Regions from separate parts of the Fictibacillus arsenicus genome, predicted to be linked through region 1. Evidence: riboswitches for the same ligand, from Rfam matches in the RefSeq annotation. Region 1 holds a riboswitch; each other region holds the start of a gene.
What was found. A riboswitch is a leader RNA that binds a small molecule or an ion and turns the genes downstream of it on or off. The one in region 1 is predicted to bind cobalamin.
Positions count from the first base shown of each region.

Region 2: linked by a shared signal. The riboswitch ahead of ABE41_RS16205 (ABC transporter substrate-binding protein) and the one ahead of ABE41_RS13285 (ribonucleoside-diphosphate reductase subunit alpha) in region 1 are both predicted to bind cobalamin.
Region 3: linked by a shared signal. The riboswitch ahead of ABE41_RS01710 (acyl-CoA thioesterase) and the one ahead of ABE41_RS13285 (ribonucleoside-diphosphate reductase subunit alpha) in region 1 are both predicted to bind cobalamin.

Region 1 covers NZ_CP016761.1:2,565,336-2,571,188, reverse strand. Annotated here, with positions in the region: gene ABE41_RS13300 (sigma-54 interaction domain-containing protein) at 1-910, shown strand, start outside; gene ABE41_RS13295 (GntP family permease) at 1,218-2,612, shown strand; gene ABE41_RS13290 (3-hydroxybutyrate dehydrogenase) at 2,640-3,425, shown strand; cobalamin riboswitch at 3,495-3,696, shown strand; gene ABE41_RS13285 (ribonucleoside-diphosphate reductase subunit alpha) at 3,826-5,853, shown strand, end outside.
Region 2 covers NZ_CP016761.1:3,160,078-3,165,930, forward strand. Annotated here, with positions in the region: gene cobS (adenosylcobinamide-GDP ribazoletransferase) at 1-51, opposite strand, end outside; gene ABE41_RS16190 (bifunctional adenosylcobinamide kinase/adenosylcobinamide-phosphate guanylyltransferase) at 26-625, opposite strand; gene ABE41_RS16195 (heme ABC transporter ATP-binding protein) at 631-1,980, opposite strand; gene ABE41_RS16200 (FecCD family ABC transporter permease) at 1,977-3,041, opposite strand; gene ABE41_RS16205 (ABC transporter substrate-binding protein) at 3,004-3,963, opposite strand; cobalamin riboswitch at 4,150-4,344, opposite strand; gene eno (phosphopyruvate hydratase) at 4,535-5,827, opposite strand.
Region 3 covers NZ_CP016761.1:296,445-302,297, reverse strand. Annotated here, with positions in the region: gene ABE41_RS01745 (spermidine synthase) at 1-93, opposite strand, end outside; gene ABE41_RS21310 (ferritin-like domain-containing protein) at 248-1,021, shown strand; gene ABE41_RS01735 (hypothetical protein) at 1,034-1,219, shown strand; gene cidR (cidABC operon transcriptional activator CidR) at 1,378-2,256, shown strand; gene ABE41_RS01725 (acyl-CoA thioesterase) at 2,437-2,973, shown strand; gene ABE41_RS01720 (hypothetical protein) at 2,970-3,344, shown strand; gene ABE41_RS01715 (YbaN family protein) at 3,388-3,753, opposite strand; gene ABE41_RS01710 (acyl-CoA thioesterase) at 3,809-4,285, opposite strand; cobalamin riboswitch at 4,443-4,621, opposite strand; gene ABE41_RS01705 (MGDG synthase family glycosyltransferase) at 4,786-5,853, shown strand, end outside.

The sequences.
Region 1 (5,853 bases):
ATCCCGTGAGGCTGAAAAAATCAAAGATCGTGTAAAAAACATAGCAAGTGGTGATTTGTCAGTATTAATTCGCGGTGAAAGCGGCACAGGAAAAGAATTGCTGGCACATAGCATACATCAGCTGAGTGAAAGAAGCGCCAAGCCATTTATTAAAATAAATTGCGGTGCAGTACCGGAACATCTATTTGAATCTGAGCTTTTCGGCTATTCTGAAGGCGCCTTTACTGGGGCGAAAAGAGGCGGAAAACCAGGAAAGTTTCAGCTGGCTGACGGCGGTACATTATTTTTAGATGAAATTGGAGATCTTCCTCAAAATATGCAAATTAAACTGCTGCGTGTACTTCAGGAAAAAGAAGTGGAGCCTGTGGGTTCACTAAATTCCCAAAAAGTGAATGTTAGGGTAATTGCAGCAACTAACCGGCCTTTAGAGCAGCTTATAGAAAATAATAAGTTTCGAGAAGACTTGTTTTACAGAATCAATGTTTTACAGATTCAAATACCGCCGCTTCGAGAGAGGAAAGAAGATATATGGCCTTTAGCTGAGAGCTTCATTCGTTCTAATTGCAGGGAGACGGGGAAAAGGATTGTGAAAATTGATGATGATGTTAAAGAAGCTTTTCTTCAATACACTTGGCCAGGAAATACGAGAGAGCTGAAAAATTTTGTAGAGGCCGCTATTCAGCTGACACAAAGTGACCAAATTTCACTTGACGCTTTCCCGGATTTTCTTCGAGAGAAGCTGAAAGTTCATGAAGCTCAAAAATCATTAAAAGATTATGTTCATGAAACGGAGAAAAAAGTAATTTCATCTTATTTAAAAAAGATGGATGGGGACATTAAGGCTGTAGCTAATGCCCTTGGTATCGGAAAAACAAATTTGTACGATAAAATAAAAAAGTATAACATATGAATTAATTCCATATTCCGAAAAAACGGAAATTCATTCCGTTTTTTCGGAATTATTCATTTTATTAACTTTTGCTTGCTTGTATAGAGAAAAAAATGAAAAAACATAGAATGTAAGTATTTATCTATTTTATTTTTCCGATTTTTCGGAAAAATAACAGATGGATCCCTTTAATTTGTTGGTTTGTAATTGGCACAAAACTTGCAATAGTATAGGGGGAAGTATATAAGTGGAAAGGAGATTACTTTTTTAAAAATGTAAGCGCTTTTAAGAAATTGAAATTTTCATTTTAGAAATGGGGGAGAGAAAATTGGACATTATTATTATTTTATTATCATTATTTTTCCTGATGTTTGTAGCTTATCGTGGTTTTAGTGTCATCTTATTCGCACCGATCGCTGCCTTGTTTGCTGTTTTGCTAACAGAACCTGGCCATGTACTTCCGTTTTTCTCAGGTGTATTTATGGAGAAAATGGTTGGCTTTATTAAGTTATACTTTCCGGTCTTCTTGCTGGGAGCAATTTTTGGTAAAGTCGTCGAGATGTCTGGATTTGCAAAATCTATCACTCAGTTTGTGATCAAACTAATCGGACCGTCTCGTGCAATGCTTGCAATTGTACTAGTAGGAGCTATTCTTACTTATGGCGGGGTTTCACTTTTCGTTGTGGCATTTGCACTTTATCCATTTGCTGCCGAATTATTTAAGCTTGCAGATATTCCAAAGAGGCTTATTCCCGGAACAATTGCACTTGGTGCCTTTACATTTACGATGGATGCTTTTCCAGGAAGTCCGCAGATACAAAATATTATTCCGACATCATTCTTCGGAACAACCACGTGGGCTGCACCTTGGTTAGGATTTATCGGAGGTTTGTTCGTTTTTGTTCTTGGGATGGTTTACTTAGAATGGAGAAGAAGACAGGCAGCAGCTAAAGGTGAAGGGTATGGTACAGGCCATAGCAACGAACCTGAGAAACTCGAATCTGAGGAGCTTCCAAATGCTTTTATCGCGATCTTGCCCCTTATTTTAGTAGGTGTTTTTAATAAATGGTTTACGGTTCTTATACCAAAATATTATGGAAAGACATTTGATTTCTCAGCAATTGGTATGAAAAATGTACCGGAGATCCAAATTCCAACACTTGCAGCTGTATGGGCTGTTGAAGGAGCTCTAGTTATTGGGATTATCACAGTACTGCTGTTTTCTTTTAAAAGAATCAAGAACAACTTTAACAAAGGAATCAATTTATCCATCGGCGGTGCACTGCTTGCTACTCTAAACACTGCGTCAGAATATGGATTTGGCGGTGTTATCGCAGCACTCCCAGGTTTTACAGCTGTAAATAATGCTATGTCAAATACGATTAAAGACCCATTAGTAAACGAAGCTGTTACAACCACTACGCTAGCGGGTATTACAGGTTCAGCTTCAGGCGGTATGAGTATTGCACTGGCAACGATGAGTGAAACCTATGTCGAACAAGCAAACAAGCTTGGAATCGATACAGAAGTTCTTCACCGTGTTGCATCTATGGCGAGTGGCGGCATGGATACTTTGCCTCACAACGGTGCTGTAATTACCCTTTTAGCGGTAACAGGTCTCACTCATAAGCAGGCGTATATCGATATCTTTGCAATGACCCTTATTAAAACAGCAGCTGTTTTTGTTATTATAGGATTATATTACATGTTCGGGATCGTATAAGTCATTTAAGTTAAGGAGCGGATATCTGTGGAGTCGTTCGTAAAAGAAAAAGTTGTTTTTATTACAGGGGCAGCAAGCGGAATCGGTCTTGAGTTAGCTAAATCATTTGCTCAGAACGGGGCAATAGTTGTAATAAGTGATCTGAATGGTGATAAAGCAAAGAATGCTGCGGATGAACTTAACAATAAAGGATATAATTGTTTAGGATTAGGCTGCAATGTAACAGATGAAGACGATTTGAGGGGTGCACTCGATGAAACACTTCAGCACTATAATCGGATTGATGTATTGATCAATAATGCTGGACTGCAATTTGTATCACCGCTAGAAGAGTTTCCAACTGAAAAATTTCAGCAGTTGATAAGTGTAATGCTTACTGCTCCATTTATGGCAACGAAGCACGTGTTCCCAATCATGAAAAAACAAGGGTTCGGACGTATTATCAATATGGCGTCTATTAATGGACTAGTAGGATTCGCCGGAAAAGCAGCTTACAACAGTGCTAAACACGGCGTTATCGGTTTAACGAAAGTAGCCGCTTTAGAAGGAGCAGAATATGGCATAACGGTAAATGCTGTTTGTCCTGGTTATGTAGATACTCCACTTGTTAGAGGTCAGCTTCAAGACCTTGCAAAAACACGTAAAGTGGAACTTGAAAAAGTTTTAGAAGAAGTCATCTATCCTTTAGTTCCTCAGAAACGCTTATTAGATGTGCAGGAAATTGCTGATTATACGATTTTTCTCTCAAGTGAAAAAGCAAAAGGTGTTACTGGCCAAGCGATTGTAATTGATGGAGGTTATGTGGCACAATAATAGGAGTCTTTGAAAATACTTTTTCATTGACAATTACTATATTTGGTGTCAAAGTAAATGATACAAACCTATATATGGAGATTTCAGGTGCCGGTGATTGTCCGGCTTAAAAGGGAATTCGGTGAAATGCCGAAGCTGTCCCCGCAACTGTAATTGTGGACGAAATGGAACTGCCACTGTACAGATTAGCTATGAAAATGGCTGCTGTATGGGAAGGCCCAAAGTAGGATGAAGCATAAGCCAGTAGACCTGCCTGAATCTCTTGTTTTCTTTTCCTCGGGGATTGGGAGAAAGAACGGTATTTAACTCAAGCTATAGTCTTGTAAGTTTTCTATACGTTCCTTACCCCTCTTCCTGATGAAGAGGGGTTTTTTATATTTTACTAAGGAGTGGACCGTAAATGGAAAATACAGTAGCGAAATCGTCTCTCGGGGAATGGCTGCGGGATTGTGTTGCATCATTTCCTGAACTTCAGGGAGAACTGTTTTTGAAAAGAGCTGAAGACTTAGAATTAAAAAATAACAATCGTTCTGCGGTATTCAGGCAGTTAATCATGGAGGCTTTAAATTGTTTAAGTATGGAAGAACCACAATGGACATTTGTAGCAGCACGCCTCTATTTAAAGCAGCTGTATGAAGAAGTGCAATTAAATAAAGGAGCTGGTGAGAAACCACCATATTCTAATTTATACGGGCTTATTGAGCATTTAGTAGACCTGGAAATCTATGATGCTACGATTCTCTCTTCTTATAGTGCTCAAGAAATTAAAGAAGCAGAGAAGTGGATTGAACCTGAAAAAGATGAACTTTTTACATATATCGGGTTAAAGACTCTAGCTGACAGATATCTCGCTAAAGGATTTAACCATGAGTTATATGAACTGCCGCAAGAACGCTGGATGGTGATTGCTCTTTTCTTAATGAAAGATGAGGATCGTAAACATCGGATGGAGCTTGTAAAAGAAGCATATTGGGCACTTTCAAATCAGTACATGACTGTCGCTACTCCAACTTTAGCGAATGCAGGTAAGAGCTATGGACAGCTTAGTTCTTGTTTCATTGATACAATCGACGATAGTCTTCGCGGTATTTTTGATTCAAATACTGATGCGGCGACTGTATCAAAAGGAGGAGGAGGACTTGGAATTTACCTCGGCAAAATCCGTTCAAGAGGTTCTGATATAAGAGGATTTAAAGGCAATTCTTCCGGAGTTATACCATGGATGAAACAATTGAACAATACAGCCGTTTCCGTAGATCAGCTTGGACAGAGGCAAGGGGCAATTGCAGTTTATCTGGATGTGTGGCATAAAGATATATTGGAATTTTTAGATGCAAAATTAAACAATGGCGATGAAAGAATGAGGACCCATGATCTTTTTACAGGGGTCTGTATTCCGGATTTATTTATGGAAAAAGTAGAAAAGCGTGATGACTGGTATTTATTTGATCCGCATGAAGTGAGACGCTTCAAAGGCTATTCGCTGGAGGATTCATATGATGAGCAAAAAGGAAACGGCAGTTTCAGGGAAAAATATACAGAGTGCTTAATCGATGAAAGAATATCAAAAAAATGTATTCCTGCGATAGAAGTAATGAAAAGAATAATGAAGTCTCAGCTTGAAACAGGCACACCATTTATGTTTTATCGAGATACTGTTAATAGACTTAATCCTAATCCGCATCAAGGTATGGTTTATGCATCTAATCTATGTACCGAAATTATGCAGAACATGTCTGCAACCACAGTTCAATCAGAAGAAACTGAAGATGGAGAGATCATCATTCGAAAAACTCCAGGAGACTTTGTTGTCTGTAACCTATCATCTCTCTCGTTGGCAAAAGTAGTTGGAGATAATGTGTTGAAAAGAGTGATTGATATTCAAGTCAGAATGCTCGATAACGTAATTGATCTTAACTCCATAGATGTTCCGCAGGCAGTTCTTACGAATAAAAAATATAGAGCAATAGGTGTCGGAACGTTTGGCTGGCATCATCTTCTTGCAAAAGAGGGGATCAAATGGGAAAGTGAAGAAGCCGTCACTTTTGCAGACAAACTTTATGAAAAGATTAATTATTACGTCATAAGTGCGAGCAGTGATTTGGCGAAAGCAAAAGGTAAATACCCTGCTTTTTCAGGTTCAGATTGGCATTCTGGAGACTATTTTGCAAAAAGAAATTATGAAGCTGAAGAATGGCGCTATTTAAGAGAAAAAGTAAGAAGCCAAGGAATACGGAACGGTTATCTGATTGCAGTTGCACCAAATTCATCAACCTCAATCATTGCTAATTCAACGCCTAGTGTAGATCCAATCTTTAAAAAGTTTTATTCGGAAGAAAAGAAAAATTATAAAATACCTGTAACTGCTCCTGATTTGAACGCAGAGACCACATGGTTCTATAAATCAGCTTTTCATATTGATCAAAGG
Region 2 (5,853 bases), 590 kb from region 1:
CCCAAGCCCATGAAGCGAGGAAAACTTAACGGTTCGCTGTTCGGTCTGCATGTGTGATGCTCCTCTTCATAAAAATAGGTGTTCCATTTTCGACCAAACAAGCTATCTCCGCTTTTTCAACGATAGCTTGATGCAATTTTCCGAGAAGCTCGACATAGTAATACGTTCCATCCTCATTTACAGGTAACGGATCAAAAAATACTTCATTCGAAACAATCACTAACGTTACATCCGCTTCCATTAGCTCATTTATGCCTTTTAAGATATTGTCGTATATATTTTTTCTGAATGAACGAAAAATCCAATTGTTAGCATTCATATCCCATCCCTCAAATAGTTCATTGTTCAAGAGGTTTGTCAGACAGTCTAGTAAAACCACATCTCCGAATTGAAATTCCCCTGCCAGCTCATGGAGATTTCTAGGCTGTTCAATTGTAGTCCAATTCAATGAATCTCTTTCTCTATCATCCCGGTGCTTTTGGACTCTCCTTCTCATTTCTTGATCAATATGAGCACTCGTTGCTACATAATAAGCTTTGTGATCCTCTAAGACATAGCGAGAAACAACCTGTTCGGCAAAGGTGCTTTTTCCACTCCTAACCCCTCCAGTTACAAAAATCAGCAATGCTACTACCGCCTTTCTAAGAACATCTGATAATCCATAGTTTCTTTTGAACGTGTATCTCCTTTTTGTTTGGCTGTATCTATTGCTTTGGTCACCAGGGTAAAAAGTGTTTGGGCAAAATTCGTATTCCTTGCAGCAGAAAGAATTTTTTCACCTGTTTGGGTAGAAGCGATACAAATATTTGAACGCAAGTCAGATTTTAAAAGTGTTGGAGTATGGATGGCTTCATTAATAGCAAGCATAATTTGCAAATAGGAAGCCTCTGTAAGAGTTGCCTGTAGAAACACCGCTATCGTGAAGGGCTCATTCGTTGTTCCCATACTTGCTACTACATAAATTTCTCCGAATGATTCAGAGCTGGAGCTAATAGCCGTATGATTTACGTTTTCAATCTTAAATCTTAAAGTCTGATCTTGTAGAGCGAACTTTTGAACATGTTCCTCTTCAAATATAAACGTATCTGCCCATTTAAAACTATCTGTTGAAGAAAGCGTTTTAAATGGATAGCTAGATGAAACCACTAGCCTATCATTTTGTTGAGAAATCTGTAAATCATTAAAACTATTAACCTTCTCTGATTCAAGAGGATTAAGGGAAATCAAAGGCTTCGGAAACTCTGGATGTTCATGCCTCAAAAGATTGGCTTCATACACGTCCTGTAAAGTAACTGAATCCATTACCTTACCCGGTATACCTTCTGCTCGAATCGTTCCTTTATTAAGCATGTAGATGTTATCACAGTACAGACTTGCAAGATTTAAATCATGGAGTATGGCAACCACTGTTAGTTCTCTGGATCGATTCCACATTTTCAGCAGATCCATAAGCTTTATCTGGTTAGACAAATCCAAATGATTCGTTGGTTCGTCGAGCAACAATATCTCCGGATCCTGGGCTAAGGCTTTTGCCAAGAACACCCGTTGACGCTCGCCGCCACTTAACTCTTGTAAACGAAAAGAAGCAAACTGTTTAACATCTGTAAGTTCCATGGCTTTGTCGATCATCTCTTCGTCATGTTTGTCTGACTGCTTTAACCAGCCTTTGTAGTATGGATACCTGCCTAAACCGACAACTTCACGAACAGTAAAATCAAAAGAATTATCTCCATTCTGAGGCAAAACGGCAATCGTTCTTGCCAATTCTTTTGAAGAGTAAGAACTGATGTTTCGATGATTGATATATACCGTTCCTTTTAAAGGTTTCATTACACCGCTCAGCATCTTCATAAGGGTTGTTTTGCCGCTTCCGTTTGGACCGATGATTCCTGTCAATTGCCCTCTTTCAACTGAGAGCGAAATCTCTTTAAGTACCGTCTTACCGTCATATCCTCCAGATACTTGATCAACGTGAATCATGAACCCACCCTCTTTTTTCGATAAGAAATAAAAATTATAGCAAACACAGGACTGCCTATAATGGCTGTCAAAACACCGATCGGCAGTTCTGTCGGCGAAATAATCGTTCGTGCGATAACATCAATCAATACGAGGAAGATACCTCCAAGCACCATAGATAATGGCAATAAATGACGATGGTCAGTGCCCCAAAGTTTTCTGGCTATGTGTGGGATAACGAGCCCTACAAATCCAATCGTTCCAGAAACCGCTACCGCGGATCCAGTCAGTATCGAAGCAGCCAGTAAAATCCATTTCGTGTGCCCCTTTACATTAACACCAGTAGATCTAGCATCTTCCCTGCTGAAGGACATCGCATTTAATTCCCTGCTGTTAAACATTAGTATAATAAAGCCAATTATCAGGAATGGGGTGACGAGTTGAACGTACGGCCAGCCCCTCATCGAGACACTTCCTAATAGCCAGCCGATGATCTGCCGAAGCTCTTCACCCGTCAGCGCGATTAATAAGGAAACTAGCGCACCAAGGAATGAACTCGATAAAATGCCGGCAAGGATGATCGTTTCAATCGACATTTCCCGTTGGACAATTCGGGCAAGGCCCAGCACTCCAATTAATGCAACGAAGCCGCCAAGCACACTGACCACTGGTAGTGTGAAATCTTGCAGAAAAGGCAGCTGGAAGCTGAAAAACAAAACACAGACTGCCCCAAGTGCTGAACCAGACGAAACCCCGAGTGTGTATGGGTCAGCGAGCGGATTTTTTAAGAGTCCCTGAAATGCAGTTCCTGCCAAAGCCAGGGAACAGCCGACCATTGTAGCTAATAGTACTCTTGGAAATCGAATTTGCATGACTATATTTATTGTTGAAGCTTCAATGCCAGCAGGCAGCTTCGTATGAAAAATTTCTGAACAAACAATTTGAAAAACATGAGCCAGGGGAATTGGCACACTTCCTGCCGATACCCCAAGTCCGATGGTAAAGAATAAAATAATGATGACACCTAGGTAAGACCAGAATAATTTATTCGGTGAATACATCTGGATAGATAGCTTCGGCAAGCTCCTTCACCCCTTCGATCAAGCGAGGACCAGGTCTTGTTACTTTATCAGAATGAACATCAAACACTTGCTCATTTTTTACCGCAGAAACATCTTTCCATGCACTTCTTTTCATCACTTGTTCTTTTGCGTTTTCAACATAATAACCGTATGTTGTAATCACTACCTCTGGATTGTAGTTTATCGCTTCTTCTTCTGTTACTTTTACCCAGCCTTGCTGATCACCAGCTGCATTGGTTGCGTGAATAGCATTTAACATCTCATCAATAAACGTTCCTTTTCCAGTCGTAAAGATCTCAGGCTCTGGAGAAACCTCTACCCATACTTTTTTCTTTTCTTTTACATGTTTAGCTCGATCTTTAATCTCTTTTAAATCAGCTTTCATGGACTGAATGATCTTTTGTCCTTCTTTTTCCGTACCTGTAGCTTTTGCGATCATCTCGATGGTTGCATAAGTGTCTTCAAAATTAGTTGCATCTTTTACGACAAGAACGGTAATTCCTGCATCTTTAAGCTGTGTTAACCCTGGCTTTGCACTTTCACCACCTGAAGCATGTGCAAGGACAATGTCTGGCTTTAAACCTATAATCTTCTCAACATTAAACTCCATATCCCCGATTTTTTCTTTCTTCAGGGCTGCTTCAGGGTAATTATCAAAATCAGAAACCCCTACGATTTCGTTTTCTAACCCAAGAGCAAAAGCAATCTCCGTATTACTTGGAACCAAGGATACGATACGGTCCGGCTTTTTTTCTATTGTTATTTTTTCTCCTGTATCGTCTGTTATCGAAACAGGAAACTCAGTATGTACATTTGAGTTTTCAGAAGCTTTTTCTGAAGTTGATGTTTTTTCAGCAGAACACCCTGCTATTACACCAATGACGAGCATCAGCGTAAACCATATTGTAAGCAATCTTTTCATCTTTCATCTCTCCCCTAGTCTCTCGTATAATTAACCAGCTAAACAAATCGATCGGTACTGCTTCTAAATACTGTTTGAAAGGGGGATTTTTGAAAATAAAAAAAGCCCTCCCTTCGGAGAGCAAAATACAATAAAGTAAACAAAATACGTTAACGTCTACCTATTGCTTTCCCTTTTCCTCGAAGGTACGCACAATCGATTAAGGCAGGTTTCCTGACTCACGGATCAAACAAGCGTAGTTCCCCTTCCCATTCTTATATCGAACAGTGGGCGAATGAACAGCTCTACCGATTACAGTGGCGGGACCGTGTTGGATTTACACCAACTTCCCTTTTAACGTTTTATGCCAAACATAAAACGACCTTAATTCTTATTCAGCTAGTTCTAATTATACAAATATCCATGTAAAAGAAAAGCATATTACAAAAAGTTCGTTGTAGTTGGAGGACTGACCTTTTTAAATCCACATAAAAACACCTCCGAGTTTCTGAGGAACTCGGAGGTGTTTTTTCCACAAAGACAAAATGGCGTTTTGTCTTTGTATGGGGTCAGACCCCTACTTTTGTACTACTTACTTCTTTAGGTTGTAGAATGCGTTCATTCCTGGGTAAACTGCAAGGTTGCCTAGCTCGTCTTCGATGCGAAGAAGCTGGTTGTACTTCGCAACACGGTCTGTACGTGAAGGAGCACCAGTCTTGATTTGTCCAGCGTTTGTCGCAACTGCGATGTCAGCGATTGTGCTGTCTTCAGACTCACCTGAACGGTGAGAGATTACAGCTGTGTAGCCTGCACGCTTAGCCATTTCGATCGCGTCAAATGTTTCAGTCAGCGTACCAATTTGGTTAACTTTGATAAGGATTGAGTTACCGATTCCTTTTTCGATACCTTCAGAAAGCTTTGTTGTGTTTGTAACGAACAAGTCGTCTCCCACTAGCTGAACGCGGTCACCGATGCGCTCTGTTAATAGCTTAAAGCCCTCCCAGTCGTTTTCATCGAGTCCGTCTTCGATTGAAACGATCGGATACTTGTTAACAAGCTCTTCGTAGAATGCAACCATCTCTTCAGATGATTTAACAACACCTTCACCAGAAAGGTGGTATTTGCCGTCTTCTTTCTTGAACAATTCAGAAGCAGCAACGTCCATAGCAAGGCGTACTTCTTCACCTGGCTTGTAGCCAGCTTTTTCGATTGCTTCCATGATTGTTTGAAGAGCTTCTTCGTTTGAACTAAGGTTAGGAGCGAATCCGCCTTCATCACCTACAGCTGTGTTTAAGCCTTTTTCTTTAAGAACGGCTTTTAAGCTGTGGAAGATTTCAGTTCCCATGCGAAGTGCTTCAGGGAAGCTTTCAGCACCAACAGGCATTACCATAAATTCTTGAATATCAACGTTATTGTCAGCGTGCTCTCCACCGTTAAGGATGTTCATCATAGGTACTGGAAGAGTCTTAGAGTTGAATCCTCCAAGGTACATGTAAAGAGGTACGTTTAAGAAATCAGCAGCAGCGTGGGCAACAGCCATGGAAACACCAAGGATTGCGTTGGCACCCAACTTGCCTTTGTTTTCAGTACCATCAAGCTCGATCAACGTTTGGTCGATTCCAACTTGGTCTAATACATCAAAGCCGATTAGCTCAGGAGCGATGTTTTCGTTTACGTTGTTTACTGCGTTCATAACACCTTTTCCAAGGTAACGCTCTTTATCGCCATCACGAAGCTCAACTGCTTCATATTCACCAGTAGAAGCACCAGATGGAACGATTGCGCGTCCGAAAGCGCCTGATTCAGTGTAAACTTCTACTTCAACTGTTGGATTACCACGAGAGTCAAGGACTTCGCGAGCATAAATTTCAATAATCGTTGACATAAAATTCTCTCCTTTTAATAAAAAAG
Region 3 (5,853 bases), 1.8 Mb from region 1:
TCCTTTTCCAAAGTAACGCCAATAAAACCAGCCGGCTGCCTCAGTGAAAAGAACGGCTGCTGCACCTAAGGCTAGCCAAAACAGTTCATTCATGTGAACACTCCTTAATATAAAAACAAGCTATAGTTTCATTCATATTCACGCAAGGGACAAGTGGTGTTTAAAAGCAGGGACAGTGAAAAAAGTCAGGCGCAAAAGTTAGGCGTTTGCATAGACTATTTCGACTTTATGTTTTGGAGGTACACTTATGAGCTATATGAATCCACAGGAGCAGCAAACCAGCGGACAGCAGCAAGCACTCCAGCTTTCTTTGCAGCTTATTAGAGAAGCGGTTGCAGGAGAACGAGAAGATCAATTGTTTTATGAATACTTAATTTCCATAGCACCAACAAATGAAGAAAAATTAATTATCGCCTCGATTCGTGATGATGAAAAAAGGCATAACCGGCTGTTCAGAAAAATATATAAAGACCTTACGGGACAAGAGGTACCACAAACAGCTGGTGAAGAATTTCAACGGCCAAAAACGTATAAAGACGGTCTTGTAAAAGCACTTTTTGGCGAATTGGCGGCAGTTGAAAAATACCGGGTGATTCGGCAAGGTCTTCCTAACAGGTATTATCGGGACATCTTGTTCAACATCATAACGGATGAAATTAAACACAGTGCAAAATACAATTACTTATTTACGCTTAATAGCAAGCCAGGCTCATCCCGCAGTCCAGATATCGAAACGCAAGTACAGACCCAAACTCAAGCACAACCACAAACTCAGCCACTAAGTACAGCAGACCAGTGGGTAATGTATATTGATCCATTAGTAAAAAGAGCTTTGGAAGAATCAGAAGAAGGTATTAACCTTACACATCTATTCCAGGAATTTATTCTGTCAGGCGTATTAGTCGGTCAAGGCTTTTCACCTGAAGAAGCGATCGAACTTGTTGAAAAATGGGAGAAAACGGGTGAATCTCAATTGTTAAAAAAGAGCAAGATGTTGGGAAACCAGCACAGAATCAGATAGAGGAGGAGAGATATGGAGCAAGCACAGGAATATACAAAGCCATTCATTGGAGATCAATTCCCGGAGATGACGGTTCATACCACCCTTGGGGAACTTGTCCTGCCAACAAGCTATCAAGGTCATTGGTTTGTATTATTTAGTTCAAGAAGCGAAAAAACGTGCAGAACAAGCGCAAGCAGGAGAAATTCAATGCTATGACTGGTGGATGTGTACAAAGCCGCTAAATAATATGTAGAGGCAGCCTAATTAAAGGCTGTTCTTTTTTTTGCAGTTCACAATATAGTATTTGGTAAATTAATTTGATAAGCTACATACTAAACTTATCAGAAGCTTTCTCAAAGAAATCAGGTGTGAAAATGGATATTAAACAATTGCAATATTTTATTGAGGTTGCAAAATATAATAGTTTTACCCGTGCTGCTGAGGAACTGTTCATCACTCAGCCAACGATAAGTAAAATGATCAAGAATTTAGAAGATGAACTAGGATTGGTTCTATTTGACCGCTCCAGCAGAAAGAAGCTGATTTTAACCGATGCAGGACGAGTTATTTATGAACAAGCCAAACTCGTTGATCAAGCATTTAACAACTTAGAATCTGAAATGGATAATCTGCTGGGACTTCAAAAAGGACATGTTCGTATTGGATTACCTCCTATTTTTGATTCTCGGCTCTTTCCAAAGCTGGTTGGAAGTTTTCATGAGAAATATCCAGCTATAACGTTTGAATTAATGGAAGATGGATCAAAGAAAATCGAAGAAGAAGTAGCCAATCACAACTTAGATATTGGGGTTGTTGTACTCCCAACAAACCACGATATTTTTCAGTACTTTTCTTTTATGAAAGAAGATTTGCAGCTTATCATCCATCCCGATCACCCCATTGCCACGCATGAAGAGGTTAACCTATCTGATCTCAGCAGTGAGTCTTTTATACTGTTCAATAAGGATTTTGTTTTGCATGATCGCATCATTTCTTCTTGTAACCACGCAGGCTTCAATCCACATGTTATCTCCGAAAGCTCACAATGGTCGTTCATCGAAGAAATGGTCGCCTGTAAACTAGGAGTTTCTTTATTGCCTGAAAGTATTTGCCGGCATCTTACGACAAAAGTGAAAACCATCAAAGTTGTGAACCCATCAATCGGTTGGGAACTCGCGCTTATATGGGGAAAAGATCAATATTTATCTTTTGCAGCAAAAGAATGGCTGCGCTTTGCAAAAGAACAGCTTTAATCTATATCCAAGATGATTCCACAAAGAATCATCTTTTTTTATGCAGTCATGGCATAGCTGTAAGCATTTACATAGATAAAGGCTATGCTCTAAATGAAAAATAACCATTTTACACCATGTTAATTACGGCGTACACTTACCTTGTAAATGGAAATTTCCATTCGGGAAGGACTGATTCATATGAATAAAAAGAAAGCGCGAGAAAGCCGCATCATTAATACTGACCAGGTTATGTCCCTGGATTTAAATAATTATAATACGTTATTCGGCGGCGTCTTGATGAGAAAGCTTGATAACAATGCAACCTTATCTGCACGCAGACACGCTCGAGTAAAAGAATGTGTAACAGCTTCAACCGATTCAATCGACTTTTTACACCCAATCCACCAAACAGACTCTGTCTGTATAGAATCGTTTGTTTCATATACCGGGAAAAGCTCTATGGAGATCTTTTGCAAAGTGATTGCTGAAGACATGATAACAGGTGAACGAAGAATAGCAGCAACAGCCTTCTTAACTTTTGTAGCTTTAGGTGAAGATAAAAAGCCCGTTGATGTTCCGCAGGTGATTCCTGAGACAGAAGAAGAGAAGTTCTTATATGATACAGCTAAAGAAAGAGCAGAAGTCCGAAAGCTGAGACGTATGAAAAGTAAAGAATTAGCAGCTGTCATCTCTCTGGATAAACCTTGGGATCTAAAAGAGGAGGTATACGCATGATCACTTTATGCAGTCAAAACGAACTAAAATCGGCACAAGCTGCACTCAATAAATTAGAGCAATCCTATCCTGAACTTTTCGAAAAGCTAATCGATGTTATTAACCTTACCCGTGCTATGCAGCTAAAATATCAGTACATGGGATGCTTAATTATGAATGAGGAACCGGGAAACGCCAAACCTCAATTTGTTATTGGGTCTGTTATTCGATTGTATAAAAAAGAAATGCAAAGATTAACAAGCGACAAGGATATTGAAGAGTTAAGAAAAGTCTTCTTAGAATATAAACATACTGGTTATTCTAGACTTAGCCAGCTTGCTCTAGGAAAAGCACCTGAATCGTTAGCAGGCAGCTCAGCAATTATTCAATAAACATAAGAAAACCTGAGTACAAATTTATCGCACTCAGGTTTTTTTATATGGTCTTAATTTTGGTAATAAAATAATAGTATTTGTACGCAACAATAAGCAGCAGCACTACCCTCACAATCGTACTATCCGCCATTATAAAAGCCACCGCTATCATGGCATCTGCAAACAGATTAATCGTGATTTTCTTTTTTCTCGTCATGGATTTTTCTTTTATGAATTCTTCTAAATGATTTTTGTATATCGATGTTCCTTTGAACCATCGTTCAAACTTTTTAGAACCTTTTACAAAGAAATAAGATGCTAGAAGAAGTAAAGGTGTTGTCGGGATAAGCGGCAAAATGATACCTACAATTCCTAAACCAAGAAATAAGAATCCCAGGGACACATAAAGCATATTCTTGATTTTCACTGAGATTCTCACTCCTTTCATCTCTAACTATCTTACCTTCTTTATTCATGTATGGCTATTGATTCACGTTTTTATATAGCAGGCGCCTTTCTTTTCTCAACGGGGCATTTTCAAAAAATGATATTTCCTCTTCTGTTTCCGGAATAACACTAGGTACAGGAGTTGGTTTTCCATCTTTATCATTCGCAACCATCGTAAGAATAGATGTCGTGTTTAATGTTCTGTTCCCCGTCTCTAAGTTTTGGCACTCAACTTTCACGTACACTTCCATTGAGGTCCTGCCTGTTGAAATGACAAACCCTTCAAGGATTAAAATATCCCCAACTTTTGCAGAGGATAAAAAATTCACATTATCAATGGAAGCCGTAACGACAACCTTTCCGCTGTGTTTCATTGCAGAGATCGCGGCGATTTCATCGATATATGATAATACCGTTCCTCCAAAGATCGTTCCCATATGATTTGTATCCGGAGGCAAAACAAGTTTCGTTTGAATCGTTCTTGAGACATTTGATGATAATTGCTGTACCATACTATTCCTCTTTCCCGAGCTCTCATGCTCCTGTTTTTAGTGGCGGGAATTGGAACGACAAAATAAATACCCATCACAAAGGATGGGCAGGATTGAATACCTAATAGAAACAATCTATTAAAATATCCTCGTCCTATCTTCCCAACTCCCGAAGAAGATCAACACTATAAACATGGCAGGTCTCCTGACTCAGGCTTTACTCTACTCTAAGCCCTTCCCATCTTTAGACAGTGGTTTTGCTTATTTCGTCAGCACATACAGTTGCGGGTACAGCTCTGGATTCTCACCAGATTCCCTATTAAGTCTATAACAGACACCATGATTACCGGATGAATATGAACTTCTATTTTATTATAGGTTGCTGTTAGATCAGTGACAACTACAGCGAATTTATATCCTCAATAATTCTTATCAAATCCTTAACAAATAAGGGTTGTACCTTCATATTGGCTTTAAATTCCCGTGATATGCTGAAAAAAAGACTTGAGGAGGTTATTTTTATGAAGCGTCCAACAGCTTTGATTCTAACAGCACGTTACGGAAGCGGTCATATCCAGGCAGCAAATGCTTTAGCAACTGAACTGCGTAACAATGGATATGAGCCAATCATATCTGATTTATTTGGTGAATCATATCCACTTATGTCTCAAATTACTCAATCTATATTCCTTAAAAGCTTTTCGTATGGTGCCTCATTCTATAAATGGTGGTATTACGGAACGAATAAATTAAACACTAAAGGAATTGCCCAGTTTTCCCGTTATCTAGGCCGAAAAAGGCTGCAAGAACTTATTACAATACACCGTCCTCAGTTTATTATTTCTACTTTCCCTCTTAATTCAGCACCATTTTTGATAAAAAAAGAAAGATACTCCATACCGACATATACCGTAATCACGGACTATTGCGCACATCCATTTTGGATTAACCCATTAGTAGTCCAATATTTTGTAGCAGCTGACATTGTAAAGTATGGGTTGAAAAAACATAACGTTAATGAAAAACGAGTTACCGTAAGCGGTATCCCAATCGGTTCTGAATTTTATTCTACAGCAGATAAACAATCGATATTTAAAAAATATCAAATAACTCCAAGTAACAGAGTTGTGACGATACTAGCTGGTGCACAATGTGTATTGAAAAATGTAAAGGATCTGGCACAGCTCTTGCTAAAGAACCCTTCATTTCAAATCATTGTTGTTTGCGGTAAAAACAGAGCACTTTATGAAAAACTTTTGCCAGTTGCCATTCAGTATCCAAGGTCTTTTCGGTTATTCGGATATGTTGATGAGATCCATGAAATTTTTCGGATTTCTCATTGTCTCATTACAAAACCCGGAGGCATTACGATCACAGAGGCAGCAGCCTTGCAGCTTCCTTTAGTTTTTTACAAGCCAGTACCGGGCCAAGAAGCTGAGAATGCTCGATATTTCAGCCAGCAAGGTGCCGCGATAATAACTCATACCGCCAGTGAAATTGCTGAAAGTGTTCAGGAGCTTTTTGATAATGAGCAACTTATGAAAAATATGAGAGAGCAACTTCGGCATATTCACAAAAACTACTCTGCA